Regions from separate parts of the Pseudomonas sp. AC172 genome, predicted to be linked through region 1. Evidence: predicted binding sites of a transcription regulator. Region 1 holds the regulator's gene; the other holds the start of a gene.

Evidence for each region. Region 1 encodes FliA, which starts transcription of late flagellar genes. Its sites were predicted from a motif close to CTAAAGTTTNNNNNNNNNNNGCCGNTAA; they were not measured.
Region 2: a site for FliA is predicted at 2,878-2,905, ahead of ACZ0A4_RS18835 (methyl-accepting chemotaxis protein). Genes of this name have one in related genera too.

Annotation. Positions count from the first base shown of each region.
Region 1 covers NZ_OZ409868.1:655,700-663,314, forward strand. Annotated here, with positions in the region: gene flhF (flagellar biosynthesis protein FlhF) at 1-983, shown strand, start outside; gene fleN (flagellar synthesis regulator FleN) at 1,100-1,930, shown strand; gene fliA (RNA polymerase sigma factor FliA) at 1,927-2,667, shown strand; gene ACZ0A4_RS03080 (chemotaxis response regulator CheY) at 2,834-3,205, shown strand; gene ACZ0A4_RS03085 (protein phosphatase CheZ) at 3,224-4,012, shown strand; gene ACZ0A4_RS03090 (chemotaxis protein CheA) at 4,067-6,337, shown strand; gene ACZ0A4_RS03095 (protein-glutamate methylesterase/protein-glutamine glutaminase) at 6,387-7,532, shown strand; gene ACZ0A4_RS03100 (flagellar motor protein) at 7,532-7,615, shown strand, end outside.
Region 2 covers NZ_OZ409868.1:4,192,347-4,199,961, forward strand. Annotated here, with positions in the region: gene ACZ0A4_RS18820 (methyltransferase) at 1-898, shown strand, start outside; yybP-ykoY riboswitch at 938-1,062, shown strand; gene ACZ0A4_RS18825 (TMEM165/GDT1 family protein) at 1,150-1,734, shown strand; gene ACZ0A4_RS18830 (M48 family metallopeptidase) at 1,860-2,678, opposite strand; gene ACZ0A4_RS18835 (methyl-accepting chemotaxis protein) at 2,941-5,082, shown strand; gene ACZ0A4_RS18840 (SOS response-associated peptidase) at 5,289-5,912, opposite strand; gene ACZ0A4_RS18845 (putative signal transducing protein) at 5,949-6,209, opposite strand; gene ACZ0A4_RS18850 (CPXCG motif-containing cysteine-rich protein) at 6,219-6,401, opposite strand; gene ACZ0A4_RS18855 (1-acyl-sn-glycerol-3-phosphate acyltransferase) at 6,544-7,615, shown strand, end outside.

The DNA of each region.
Region 1 (7,615 bases):
GTCCGGCCCCGGCGCCTGCGCAGTCTTCCGGCGGTGTTGATCCGCGTGCACTGGATTCGATGCGCTTTGAATTGAACAGCCTGCGCGAGCTGATGGAAGTCCAGCTCGGCACCCTGGCCTGGAATCAGCTGCAAGGCAGCCGTCCGGCGCAAGCCAATCTGTATCGCCGTCTGCAACGTATCGGTCTGTCCGGGCCGTTGTCGCGCGATTTGTTGGCGATGATCACTGATATCGAAGAGCCGCGTCAGGCCTGGCGCATGCTGCTCGCGCACCTGGCACGGATGATTGCCGTACCGGAAGTCGAGCCGCTGGAAGAGGGCGGTGTGATTGCCATGGTCGGCCCTGCCGGCATGGGCAAGACCACCACGCTGGCCAAGCTTGCCGCGCGTTATGTGCTGAAATACGGCGCGCAGAATGTGGCGCTGGTGAGCATGGACAGTTTCCGTATCGGCGCGCAGGAACAACTGAAGACCCTGGGGCGCATTCTCAATGTGCCGGTGACTCACGTCGATCCTGGCCAATCGTTGGTGCAAGCGCTGGATCCACTGCTGCGCAAACGCGTGGTGTTGATCGATACTGCCGGCCTGCAAGCCAGCGATCCGGCCCTGCGCATGCAGCTCGAAAGTCTGGCCGGTCGTGGCATTCGCTCAAAAAATTATCTGGTCTTGGCAACCACCAGCCAGAAACAGGTTCTAACCGCCGCTTATCACAGTTACAAGCGTTGCGGGCTCGCCGGGTGCATCCTGACTAAACTGGATGAAACGGCCAGCCTTGGCGAAGTGTTGAGCCTGGCGATCAGTCATGAATTGCCGGTCGCGTACCTGACCGATGGCCCACGGATTCCGGATGATCTGCATCTGCCGCGCCGTCATCAACTGGTCAGCCGCGCCGTCAGCGTGCAAATGCAGGAAGAACCCAGCGAAGAAGCCATGGCCGACATGTTCGCTGATATCTATCACAGCCCGACCAAGCAGGTAGGCTGAGGTATTCATGAACAGTTTTTGTACCTACATCGATGGTCTGCCATGCATTGTTCCGGTTGTGAACGCGCAGCCAGTAATGTGGCCTCCGTCTATGCAAGACAAGGTAAAGAAATAACATGGGCAGCATGCATCCCGTACAGGTGATCGCGGTGACCGGCGGCAAAGGTGGCGTCGGCAAGACTAACGTGTCAGTGAACTTGTCCCTGGCGCTGGCAGAGCTTGGCCGTCGGGTCATGTTGCTGGACGCCGATCTGGGGCTGGCGAACGTCGACGTATTGTTGGGTCTGACCCCTAAACGCACGCTGGCCGACGTCATCGAAGGCCGTTGCGAATTGCGCGACGTGCTGTTGCAAGGCCCCGGTGGCATTCGCATCGTCCCGGCCGCGTCCGGCACGCAGAGCATGGTGCACCTGAGCCCGGCGCAGCACGCCGGCCTGATTCAGGCATTCAGCGACATCGGCGACAATCTCGACGTATTGGTGATCGACACCGCTGCGGGTATTGGTGACTCGGTAGTCAGTTTTGTCCGCGCCGCGCAGGAAGTGTTGCTGGTGGTCTGCGACGAGCCAACCTCGATCACTGACGCCTACGCACTGATCAAACTGCTCAACCGCGACTACGGCATGAACCGCTTCCGCGTGCTGGCCAACATGGCGCAGAGCCCGCAGGAAGGGCGCAACCTGTTCGCCAAGTTGACCAAGGTCACGGATCGCTTCCTGGACGTGGCCCTACAATACGTCGGCGCCGTGCCTTACGACGAAAGCGTGCGTAAAGCGGTGCAGAAGCAGCGTGCGGTGTACGAAGCCTTCCCGCGTTCCAAGTGCGCGCTGGCGTTCAAGGCGATCGCGCAGAAGGTCGATACCTGGCCGCTGCCCGCCAACCCGCGTGGCCACCTTGAGTTTTTCGTCGAGCGCCTCGTGCAGCAAACGGCAGGGCCCGTGCTATGACCGCAAGCGGTATGAACTACTACAAGAAGTCGGCACGTGACGCGCAGTACGAACTGATCGAGCGTTACGCGCCACTGGTCAAACGCATTGCCTATCACTTGCTGGCACGGTTGCCAGCGAGTGTGCAGGTCGAAGACCTGATTCAGGCCGGGATGATCGGCCTGCTCGAAGTCTCGACCAAATACGACGCCAGCAAAGGCGCCAGTTTCGAAACGTACGCGGGCATACGAATCCGCGGCGCGATGCTCGACGAAGTGCGCAAAGGGGACTGGGCACCACGCTCGGTTCACCGTAATACCCGTATGGTCAGCGACGCGATTCGCTCAATTGAAGCTAAAACCGGCCGTGATGCTAAAGATCACGAGGTTGCGGCCGAACTCCAATTGAGTCTCGACGATTACTACGGGATTTTGAATGACACCTTGGGCAGTCGCCTGTTCAGTTTCGACGATCTGTTGCAGGACGGCGAACACGAAGGGCTGCACGAGGATGGCGCGAGTGCTCATCTCGAGCCGTCGCGCGATCTGGAAGATGAACGCTTCCAGGCAGCGCTGGCGGACGCGATTGCCAATTTGCCGGAGCGTGAGCGACTGGTGTTGGCGCTGTACTACGACGAAGAGCTGAACCTCAAGGAAATCGGTGAAGTCCTTGGCGTCAGTGAATCGCGGGTCAGCCAGTTACACAGCCAGTGCGCGGCCCGTTTGCGGGGGCGTTTGGGGGAGTGGCGAGCGCGCTGAAGGCAGTGTGGGGACACTGCGAACGAGGCTGGTGCGGTGATGAACGGCACCGGTCTTGCTCTGTTGTGCTCCAGACAGTCTTCGAGTGCTGCGCCGATTGATTGAAGTGGCGCGTCCAGGTGCTGGGCGCGTTTAAGACTGCTTGGAGGTCGAATTGAACAAAGACATGAAAATCCTCATCGTTGATGACTTCTCAACGATGCGGCGGATCATCAAGAACCTGCTGCGTGATCTTGGGTTCACCAACACCGTCGAGGCTGACGATGGCGTGACTGCCATTCCAGTGCTCAACAGCGGAAGCATCGACTTTCTGGTAACGGACTGGAACATGCCGGGCATGACCGGTATCGACCTGCTGCGCCACGTGCGTGCCGATGAAAAACTCAAGCACCTGCCAGTGCTGATGGTGACTGCAGAAGCCAAGCGCGAGCAGATCATCGAAGCCGCTCAGGCCGGTGTGAACGGCTACGTAGTCAAACCTTTCACGGCTCAGGCGTTGAAAGACAAAATCGAGAAGATTTTCGAACGCATCGGCTGATGAACGCGCGGGGGAGCTATGGAGCATAACGAATCTTCACAGGGCGATTTCGAGTCGACCCTGAAAAAACACGCGGTCGAACTGGTCGAGAGCCTTGAAAAAGGCAGGTTCGGCGACGCTGTGCAACTGATCCATGAGCTCAATCAGACCCGTGACCGCGGCCTGTATCAGGAAGTCGGCAAGCTCACACGTGAACTGCACAGTGCGATCGTCAACTTCCAGATCGACCCGAACATGCCACAGGCTGAGGAAGTGTCGCAAATCACCGACGCCACCGAACGCCTGGGCTATGTGGTCAAGCTGACAGAAGCCGCGGCCAACCGCACCATGGATCTGGTGGAAAGCGCCACGCCGGTGGTCAACAGTCTGGCTGATGAAGCCCAGACCTTGAGCGCCGATTGGGGTCGCTTCATGCGTCGCGAGGTCGGGGCTGAAGAGTTCCGCGAGCTGGCGCGCCGGGTCGACGGTTTTCTGTCACGCAGCAGCACGGACAACCGTGCGGTGTCGAGCAATCTCAACGACATCCTGCTGGCCCAGGATTACCAGGACCTGACCGGTCAGGTGATCAAGCGTGTGACCCAACTGGTCACCGAAGTCGAAAGCAATTTGCTCAAACTCGTGCTCATGGCCAGTCAGGTCGACCGCTTTGCGGGCATCGAACATGACCGCGCCGCGATGCTTGCAGAAAAAGATCCACAAAAACATCTCTCGCAGGGTGAAGGTCCGCAGATTCATGCCGATAAACGAGAAGACGTTGTGTCCGGTCAGGACGATGTGGACGATTTGTTATCCAGCCTCGGGTTCTAGAGTTTTGGAATTTTAGGTTTTTTGGGTTTTTAGACCTGTAGGAGCACCCCATTAATGAGCTTCGGCGCCGATGAAGAGATCCTTCAGGATTTCCTGGTTGAGGCCGGCGAGATTCTTGAGCAACTGTCCGAACAACTGGTCGAGCTGGAAAGCCGCCCGGATGACGCAGATTTGCTCAACGCAATTTTTCGCGGTTTCCACACTGTAAAAGGGGGCGCCGGCTTCCTTCAGCTCAATGAGCTGGTGGAGTGCTGTCACATCGCCGAAAACGTGTTCGACATCCTGCGTAAGGGTGAGCGTCGCGTTGATGCAGAACTGATGGACGTTGTCCTCGAAGCACTGGACGCGGTGAACAGCATGTTCACTGAGGTTCGTGAGCGTGCGCCGATCACCGCTGCCACCCCGGAACTGCTGGCCGCCCTGGCGCGCCTGGCCGAACCGCAATCGGCGGACGCCGCCCCGGCATCGCCGGTGGCCGAGATGATCGAAGAACTGGTCGTCGAAGGCGACTCGTCGGGCGACATCACCGATAACGAATTCGAACAACTGCTGGACTCGCTGAACGCCGTCAAGGCCGAAGCCGAAGCCCCGGCTGCTGCCGCACCTGCGCAAACGGCTGCTGAAGCTGCGAGCGATGAAATCACCGATGCCGAGTTCGAGTCGTTGCTCGATCAACTGCACGGCAAAGGCCAGTTCGCGGTGGACGCGGTTGCGCCAGCGGCGGCAGCCCCTGCGGCTCCGGCCAAGGGCGACAGCTCGGACATCACCGACGACGAATTCGAAGCCCTGCTCGATCAGTTGCATGGCAAGGGCAACTTTGCCGTGGATGCGCTGGAGTCGGCGATTGCTTCGGCACCTGTGCCAGCCGCACCGGCTGCTGCGGCGGCCGGCAGCGATCTGATCAGCGATCACGAGTTCGAATCGCTGCTCGACGAATTGCACGGTAAAGGCAAGTTCTCCGAAGTCGGCACCGCTGCTGCTGGCAGTGCTTCGACCGTCGCCACGCCTGCTGCCAAGGCACCGGCCGCTGCTGCAGCGCCCAAGCCTGCCGCCAAGCCTGAGCCGAAAGCCGAAGCGCCAAAACCGGCCGCCGCTGCTGCACCGGCTCCGGCCCGTGCGCCGGCGACACCGCCACCGGAAAAACCGGCGAGCGAAGCCGAAACCACCGTGCGCGTCGACACCGCGCGTCTCGACGAAATCATGAACATGGTCGGCGAACTGGTGCTGGTGCGTAACCGTCTGGTGCGCCTGGGCCTGAACAGCGGCGATGAAGCCATGCAAAAGGCCGTGTCGAACCTCGACGTGGTCACGGCTGACTTGCAGACCGCGGTGATGAAGACGCGGATGCAGCCGATCAAGAAGGTCTTCGGGCGCTTCCCGCGTCTGGTTCGTGACCTCGCGCGTCAGCTGAAGAAAGAGATCAACCTGGAACTGGTGGGTGAAGAAACCGACCTCGACAAAAACCTTGTCGAGGCCCTGGCCGACCCGCTGGTCCACTTGGTGCGCAACGCTGTCGACCACGGCATCGAGTCGCCGGAAGAACGCGAAGCGTCGGGCAAGGCCCGTGGCGGCCGTGTTGTTTTGGCTGCCGAGCAAGAGGGTGACCATATCCTGCTGTCGATTTCCGATGACGGCAAAGGCATGGACCCGAACGTCCTGCGCGCCATCGCGGTAAAACGCGGTGTGATGGACAAGGATGCGGCCGATCGCCTCAGCGATACCGAGTGCTACAACCTGATTTTCGCCCCGGGTTTCTCGACCAAGACCGAGATCTCCGACGTGTCCGGCCGCGGTGTCGGCATGGACGTGGTGAAGACCAAGATTTCCCAGCTCAACGGTTCGATCAACATCTACTCGACCAAGGGCCAGGGCTCGAAGATCGTCATCAAGGTGCCGCTGACCCTCGCGATTATGCCAACCCTGATGGTCATGCTCGGCAATCAGGCGTTTGCGTTCCCGTTGGTCAACGTCAACGAAATCTTCCACCTCGACCTGTCGACCACCAACGTCGTCGACGGTCAGGAAGTGGTGATCGTGCGGGACAAGGCGCTGCCATTGTTCTACCTCAAGCGCTGGCTGGTCAGCTCCGCCGCTCACGAAGAGCAGCGTGAAGGCCACGTGGTGATCCTTTCGGTGGGCACTCAGCGGATCGGCTTCGTTGTCGATCAACTGGTCGGCCAGGAAGAAGTGGTCATCAAGCCATTGGGCAAAATGCTGCAGGGCACTCCGGGCATGTCCGGCGCCACCATCACAGGTGACGGCCGCATCGCGCTGATTCTCGATGTTCCAAGCATGCTCAAGCGTTACGCCGCACGGCGTATTTGAATCCGGGGCGGCGGGGCGACAACGTCCCGCTGCACCTAATGGAGTGTTTATGGCAGTCAAAGTCCTGGTGGTGGACGATTCGGGTTTTTTCCGCCGCCGCGTCTCGGAAATTCTTTCTGCGGATCCGAGCATTCAGGTGGTCGGCACTGCAACCAACGGTAAAGAGGCGATTGATCAGGCGCTGGCACTCAAGCCAGACGTGATCACCATGGACTACGAGATGCCGATGATGGACGGCATCACGGCAGTGCGGCACATCATGCAGCGCTGCCCGACCCCGGTGTTGATGTTCTCCTCACTGACCCACGAAGGCGCCCGGGTCACCCTCGATGCGCTGGACGCCGGCGCGGTGGATTTCCTGCCGAAGAATTTCGAAGACATCTCGCGCAATCCCGAGAAGGTCAAGCAACTGCTGTGCGAGAAGGTCCATAGCATCTCGCGCAGTAACCGTCGTTTCAGTGCCTACAGCGCGCCGGCTCCAGTGGCTGCGCCAGCACCGACGCCTGCTTCGGCGCCGTCGAGTTTCGGCAGCCACAGCAGTCACAGCACCAGCGCGCCAACGCGTCCGGCTCCAGCGCCGGCACCGGCTCGTGCCCCGGCCGCCAGCGCGTCGTCGCCAGCGCCGAAACGCAAAGCCTACAAACTGGTGGCCATCGGTACCTCGACGGGCGGCCCGGTGGCCCTGCAACGTGTGTTGACTCAGTTGCCGGCGAATTTCCCGGCGCCGATCGTGCTGATCCAGCACATGCCGGCGGCGTTCACCAAGGCCTTCGCCGAGCGTCTCGACAAGCTGTGCCGCATCAGCGTCAAGGAAGCCGAGGATGGCGACATCCTGCGTCCGGGCCTGGCGTTGCTGGCGCCGGGTGGCAAGCAAATGATGATCGACGGCCGTGGCGCGGTGAAAATCCTCCCGGGCGATGAGCGTCTGAATTACAAGCCGTGCGTGGACATCACCTTCGGTTCCGCCGCCAAGTCCTACGGTGACAAAGTTCTGGCGGTCGTATTGACCGGCATGGGCGCCGATGGCCGTGAAGGCGCGCGTCTGCTCAAGCAGGGCGGCAGCGCGGTCTGGGCACAAGATGAGGCAAGTTGCGTGATCTACGGCATGCCAATGGCCATCGTTAAAGCCGACCTCGCCGACGCGGTATACAGCCTCGACGACATCGGCAAACACATTGTCGAGGCGTGTATCTGATGGATGTTTTAAGCCTTATCGGGATCATCATGGCGTTCGTCGCCATCATCGGTGGTAACTACCTTGAAGGTGGTCACCTCGGT
Region 2 (7,615 bases), 3.5 Mb from region 1:
GAACGCATTCGGCTGGTGCTGGCATGCCGGCGATCAAGCCGCGCTGGACGCCCGTTTCGAAGGCCGCAGCCATTTCGGCGTGAATGTTCCCGAGCGCGAGTTCGACAGCGCTGTGGTGTTCCTGCCCAAGTCCAAGGATCTGACCGATTACATCCTCAACGCCGTGGCTTCACGCCTGGCCGGGCGCGAAGTGTTTCTGGTCGGGGAAAAACGCAGCGGCATCGAGGGCGCGTCCAAGCAGCTCAACCCGTTCGGCAAGCCGCGCAAACTCGACAGCGCGCGTCACTGCCAGCTCTGGCAAGTCACTGTGGCCAATGCCCCGGAAGCCAAGTCGCTGGAAAGCCTGGCGCAGACCTATGAATTGCCTTTGGCCGAAGGCCCGCTGAAAGTCATCAGCCTGCCGGGCGTGTTCAGCCACGGTCGCCTGGATCGCGGCAGCGCCCTGCTGCTGGAGCATCTGGACAAACTGCCGAGCGGCCACCTGCTCGACTTCGGTTGCGGCGCTGGCGTGTTGGGCGCTGCGGTCAAACGTCGCTACCCGCACAATCAGGTCACGCTGCTCGATGTCGATGCGTTCGCCGCCGCCAGCAGCCGTCTGACGCTGGCTGCCAACGGCCTGGAAGCCGAAGTGTTGACCGGGGACGGGATCGACGCTGCGCCGATGGGTTTGAACGCGATTCTGAGCAACCCGCCGTTTCATGTCGGCGTGCACACCGATTACTTAGCTACCGAAAATTTGCTGCGAAAAGCGGCCAAACATCTGAAAAACGGCGGCGAACTGCGCTTGGTGGCGAACAGCTTCCTTAAGTATCAACCGCTGATCGAAGAACATCTTGGCGTGTGTGCGATCAAGGCGGAAGGCAATGGTTTCCGGATTTACCGGGCCAAGCGCGGCTGAAAATTTGTTCTTGCCCAAACGGATTTGCCTAGGCAGAATCCGCTCCGTCCTAGGGGAGTAGTCTCCCACGAGCGCCAAGCTCGTCCGGCATACGTCAACATACTTGATCCTCAGATCATGGCGTATGCGACCCAAGCGTCCGCAGCAGACGGTTCGCAGGGTTTGACAAGACCTATGACACGCACACCTTACCCGGGGCGGGAAGGCTGTACGTGTCATAGCCGTGTCGACCCGCCCCTTAGGAAATCCTGATGCTGGACTCGTTACTCGTTCCCACCGCAATCGTTGCCTTGGCCGAAATCGGCGACAAGACGCAACTGCTCGCGCTGATTCTCGCCGCTCGCTTCCGCAAACCCTGGCCGATCATTGCCGGTATTGTCGCCGCGACCCTGGCCAACCACGCAGCAGCCGGTGCGGTAGGCGCCTGGTTCGGCAGTTTCTTCTCGAATGCGACGCTGCACTGGATTCTCGCCGCGAGCTTTACGGCCACGGCGCTGTGGACACTGGTGCCGGACAAAATGGACGACGATGAAACCAGCACCGCGCGCAAGTTCGGGCCGTTCCTGACCACACTGATTGCATTCTTCCTGGCAGAAATGGGTGACAAGACTCAGGTCGCGACGGTGATGCTCGCGGCGCAATACCCGGATCTGTGGCTGGTGATTATCGGTACGACGGCGGGCATGTTGATTGCCAACGTGCCGGTGGTATTGGCGGGTAACTTTGCTGCGGACAAATTGCCGCTGACCTTGATCCGTCGCCTCGCGGCATCGGCGTTCATGATTCTGGCCATCGTAGCGGTGTACAAGGCGATGCAGAGCAGTGGCTGGGTTTAACCCTGCCGACGCCGCTCGTTCCCACGCTCTGCGTGGGAATGCAGCCGGGGACGCTCTGCGTCCCTTTTGGAACACGGAGCGTCCCTTGAGGCATTCCCACGCAGAGCGTGGGAACGATCATCGACTCAGGACTTCGGGGCCTGTTCGTACAGCGGCATAACCTTCGGAATCGCCGCCTGCAACGAGGCAATCCGGCTGGCCGAGGCCGGGTGGGTACTCATGAATTCCGGCGGCGAGCCTTCCGAAGCCTTGCTCATCTTGTTCCACAACGTGATCGCGGCATTCGGGTTGTAGCCGGCGCGTGCGGCCAGTTCCAGGCCGATCAGATCGGCTTCGTTTTCGTTGGCGCGGCTGTTCGGCAGGGTCATGCCGTAGTTGGCCACGGTGTCGGCCAGCGCCAGACTGTCCTGACCCAGCCCCAGCAACGCACCCGCGCCCTGCTTGGCCATTTCAATCCCGTAAGCCTTGGACATTGCTTCACGACCGTGCTCGCGCAGGGCGTGGGCAATTTCATGGCCCATGACCGCAGCGATTTCATCATCGGTGAGCTTCAGGCTGTCGATCAGCCCGGTGTAGAAAATGATCTTGCCGCCCGGCCCGCAGTTGGCGTTGAGTTCGTCGCTCTTGATCAGATTGACCTCCCACTGCCATTGCGCCGCATCCGGACGGAAGTTCGGTGCCTGGGCGATCAGGCGGTTGGCAATCGCCTGAACCCGCTTGGCCTCGGGACTGGTCTTGTCCAGCACACCTTTGCTGGAGGCCTCGCCGACGGTCTTCTGATACGACTGGGCATACATCTGGTCGACCTCTTGCGAGGACAGCATGCTGAACATGTACTGCTTGCGCTCCACCCCCACGGCGCCGCCGCTGGTGGTGTTGACCGACTGACAACCGACCAGCAACAGCGCTGCGCTCAGTGCACTTACAACCAATGTCTTGTTCATTCAAAAGCTCCCTGAAAACCTGCGCGTATCCTAGGCGGGTAATTGTATCGACGCCAGATACAACGGACGTGATGCAACGACTTTCAGACGTTTCCCACCAGAGCTGTCGTAAAAAATTCACAGCGACTGCCAAGCCCCGTGCAACTGCGTCGCGCACTGATCCATTTGCGACATCGGCTTTCAATTGCACCGGCTCGCACTCATGGCCCAATGCTGCCTGCCGATACATCAGCGCAGACGTCCTCTTGCGTGCGGAGCTCCCATGAAGTTCAAGTCGATCCAGTTTTCTGTTGCCGCCCTGGCCGGTGCCATCGTTCTCAGCGTGGTGGCAGCGCTGGTGCTGTACGCGCTGTTTGCCGGCGCCCGCACGCAAGAGATGGTGCAGCAGCGCACTCAGGCGCAGTTTGAGCAAGTCATCGAACAGCGCCTGACTTCGCTGGCACACACCCAGGTCAACCAGATCCAGCGCGAACTCGAAGCGCCGCTGCTGATTGCCGGCGCACTGGTGCGGGTCAACGCCCTGCTCGGCACGCCGGGCACCGATGGCCAGCCGCGCCTGAGCGTCAGCCGCGAGCAACTGATCAGCCTGATCAAAGAAAACGTCGAAAAGAACCCGAAGATTCTCGGCACTTACATCGGCTGGGAAAAGAACGCACTGGACCACAATGACGCGGCCTACGTCGGCACCAGCGTTGTGGGCATCGATTCCGCCAACGGGCGCTTCCTACCGTGGTGGTTCCGCAACGACGACGGCAGCCTCGGCCTCGACAAACTGGTCGACGTCGACGACCAGAAGACGCTGTCCACCGGCGTGCGCGCCAGCGAGTACTACTTGTGCTCGAAAGAGAGCAAAAAAGCCTGTGTGATCGATCCGGCGCCGTACAAGGTCGGCGACAAGATCGTCATGCTCGCCTCTTTTATTGAACCGATCATGCTCAACAGCGCCTTCCAGGGCATCGTCGGTGCTGACCTGTCGGTGAACTTCATCCAGGAAATGCTCCTCGCTGCCAACCAGAAGCTCTACAGCGGCGCCGGGCAAATGGCCCTGATCGGCAGCAACGGCCGGATCGTTGCCTACACCAAGGACGCCAGCAAGTTCGGCGAAAAAGTCAGCGATATCCTCGACGCCGAGCAGATCGGCAACCTGGCTGATCTCAAGCGCGGTGAAGTGACTTACTCGGTCAACAAGGATAAGGGCCGCATCGAGTTGTACCTGCCGTTCGGCATCGGCCAGACCGACGCGCGCTGGACGTTGATGCTGCAACTGCCGCTCAACGCGGTGATGGCGGATCTGCAAAAGCTACAGGCCGATCTGGATGCTCAGCGTAAATCCGACACCTTCGGCATGGCCATGGTCGGTCTGCTCATCGCCGGCCTCGGCTTGCTGGTGATCTGGCTGGTCGGCCACGGCATCGCCCGACCGCTGAAGCAGATGGTCGCCATGCTCAATGACATTGCTCAGGGTGAAGGTGATCTGACCCGACGCTTGAGCAGTGATCGCAGCGATGAATTGGGATCGATCGCCAAGGGCTTCAACACCTTTTTGGCCAAATTGCAGGCGATGATCACGCAAGTAGTGACGTCGGTGCAGAGTGTCAGCGATTCTTCGGAACACACCGCTGACATCGCGATTCGCACCAACATCGGTATTCAGAAACAAATGGCCGAGATCGATCAGGTCGCCACGGCGGTGCAGGAAATGACCGCCACCGCGCAGGATGTCGCGCGTAACGCGACGCAGGCGGCACAAGCGGCCAGCCATGCTGATCAAGCGGCGAGTCAGGGCATGCAGATCGTCCGCGATACGTCCAATTCGATCGGCGTACTGGCCGTGGAAATCGGCAAGGCGGTAGGCGTAGTGCAAACGCTGGCCAAGGACAGCGAGAACATCAATGCGATCCTCACGGCGATTCGCGGGATTGCCGAGCAGACCAATTTGCTCGCCTTGAACGCGGCAATTGAAGCGGCACGTGCAGGTGAGCAAGGTCGCGGCTTTGCCGTGGTCGCCGACGAGGTGCGCAATCTGGCGCAGAAAACCCAGAAGGCTACCGAAGAAATCCAGACCATGATCCAGCAACTGCAACAGGGCACGCGCGACGTGGTGCGGGTCATGGAAGACAGCCAGAACCGCACCGACGAAAGCGTGCAGCACGCGGCGAAAGCGGCCGAGGCGCTGGAGACGATTACCCAGGCGGTGTCGGTGATCAACGACATGAACACGCAGATTGCCAGTGCGGCGGAAGAACAGAGTGCAGTGGCCGATGACATTAACCGTAACGTGATCAATATCGGGCAAGTGGCCAATGAAGTGGCGGGCGGTGCGGATGAGTCGAGTTCAGCGAGTGCCGATTTGACCAAACTGGCAGAGCAGCAGCGGCGGTTGATCAATCAGTTCAAGGTCTGAAAAGCGAGAAGCCCCTCACCCTAACCCTCTCCCAGAGGGAGAAGGGACTGATTGGAAGATATTTCAGAATGACACCGACCTGAAAGATCTTCACTGAATCCATAATCGACTCGATGCATCAGGTCGGTGAATCGCTCAAGACAACTCGGTCGGTCCCCTCTCCCCCCGGGAGAGGGCTAGGGTGAGGGGCTTTTGATCCAAATGCTTTAACCCGGGGTCAGGCACTCCGGCCCGTTGAGCTTGGGATCATTGATCAGATTCGCCAACACCCGCTCGCGCAGCACCGCCGGCTCACTGGCCAGCAACCCCTGCAACACATGCAACGGCGTCTCGGGATCAAGCCACGCCGCCTGCCCTGCTTCATCAAGGATCAACGGCCGGCGCTGACTCGACGCCGGCTGGGTAATCACCGCCGTACTCAACCAAACCTGCTCCTGAACCGGATAAGCCTCCCAGATCGCCGCAAAAAACAGTGACGAGCCCTCCCCCGGTGTCAGCCAGTACGGCCGCTTGCGCTGGGTCCCGCGCCACTCGTAAAAACCGTTCGCCGGCAGCAGGCAGCGACGCTGGCGCAGTGCCTCACGAAACATAGGTTGCTCAGCCACGGTTTCCGCACGGGCATGCGCCGGCGTCTTCGACAAATCGGTCAGCCACGGCGGCGTCAGCCCCCAACGGGCGCGGGCCAGTGTGCGCGCACCGTCTTCACCTGCACGCAGCATCAACACCGAATCATTGGGGGAAATGTTCCACTGCGCCTGCTGATCGGCGGGAAAACCTGGCAGGGCCGCGAAATCGCGGTTCCAGCGAAACAGGGCATAACGTCCACACATGGGGCAACACGACTCTGAAGTAAAACGAAGCTCAGCCTAACAGACCAGCGTTCCGGGGAAGCTCTCCGGTTCATCGCCGGGCAGCGGCAGCGCGGCATTGTACGCGGTGATCAGCTCGCGGGCGTATTCAGCCTGGTCGTTATCGACGGACAGTCCCAGCAGACCGAAAATCGGCAATTCGCCCGTACCACCGAGCAAATCGCGGCCAATCAAATGCGCCTCGATGCCTTCGCTGGCGAGCATGCCCTTGAGCATTTCACCTTCCATCAGGTTTTCCGGCTCGTAAATTCGCTGCATGGGCGCCCCTTATTCGTTCTCGCTGAAAACTTCCAGAAACCAGTCCTCTCCATGGACCTGCAACACGAACGTGATTGGCCGACAACACACCTGACAGTCCTCGATGTAGGTCTGATCGCCGCCGGAAAGGTCCACTGACGTCTCGACCGTTTCACCACAATAAGGACATTCGTATTCAGCGGCTTCCAGCATCGCGGTCTCCCAAGTGACTTGTGCGTATAATCGCCGGTCTATTTGCAGGGCTATTTTTGTCTGGCTACTTTTTCAGACCGTGCCCCGCGGGTTTTCGATCAAAACCTTTACTTACCCTAGCCGTTTCCAACAAGAGAGCATGATGGGCGAATTCGATGCCATCCGACCTTACGACGACAGCGAAGTACCTGTGGTACTGGCAAGACTGCTCGGCGACAAGGCGTTTCTAGATATCCTCACCCACTTCCGCTTCCCGCGTTTTGCCGGTGCCTTCGGCTGGATGCTCAAACCACTTATAGCCCATCGGCTGCGTCGTGAGTTCGCCGACGTGACCTCGGTGGCGACGTTGCAGGACAAGGTCGAGTCCTACGTCGACCACACCATTGAGCGCGCCACCGACGGCGTGACCTACACCGGTGTCGAGCAATTCAAGTCCGGCAGCGCTTATCTGTTCATCGCCAACCACCGCGATATCGTGATGGACCCGGCCTTCGTCAACTACGCCGTGTACCACGCCGGCCTGCCGACGCCGCGCATCGCGATTGGCGACAACTTGCTGCAAAAACCGTTTGTCAGCGATCTGATGCGTTTGAACAAGAGCTTTATCGTGCACCGCTCGATCACCGGCCGTCGCGAGAAAATGGCCGCGTATCAACTGTTGTCGGCGTACATCAACCACTCGATCCGCAACGATTGCGCCTCGATCTGGATTGCTCAGGCCGAAGGCCGGGCGAAGGACGGCGACGACCGCACCGAGTCGGCGATCCTCAAGATGTTCCATATGAGCCGCAAGGATGAGCCGTTCGGTGAAGTCATCCGCTCGCTGAACGTCACCCCGGTGTCGATCAGCTACGAATACGACCCCTGCGATCAGGCCAAGGCCCGTGAGCTGTACATCCGCGCCACCACCGGCACCTACGCGAAAGCGCCGGGCGAGGATGACGTGAGCATCGCCAAGGGCATCACTGGCTACAAAGGGCGCGTGCATGTGAACTTTGCTGCGCCGATCACTGAGCTGTTTGAAGACACCAAGCAATTGGCGGTCGAAATGGACAAGCAGATTCTTGGCGGTTACCGGTTGTTCCCGGTGCACTACCTGGCGTACGCACAGTGGACTGATGCTGACCCGCAGTTGAATGTGCCGAAGGCTGCCGAGGTGTTCCCGGCGGATGAACTGGCCAAGGCGCAGGAAGAATGGCAGGAACGGCTGGATG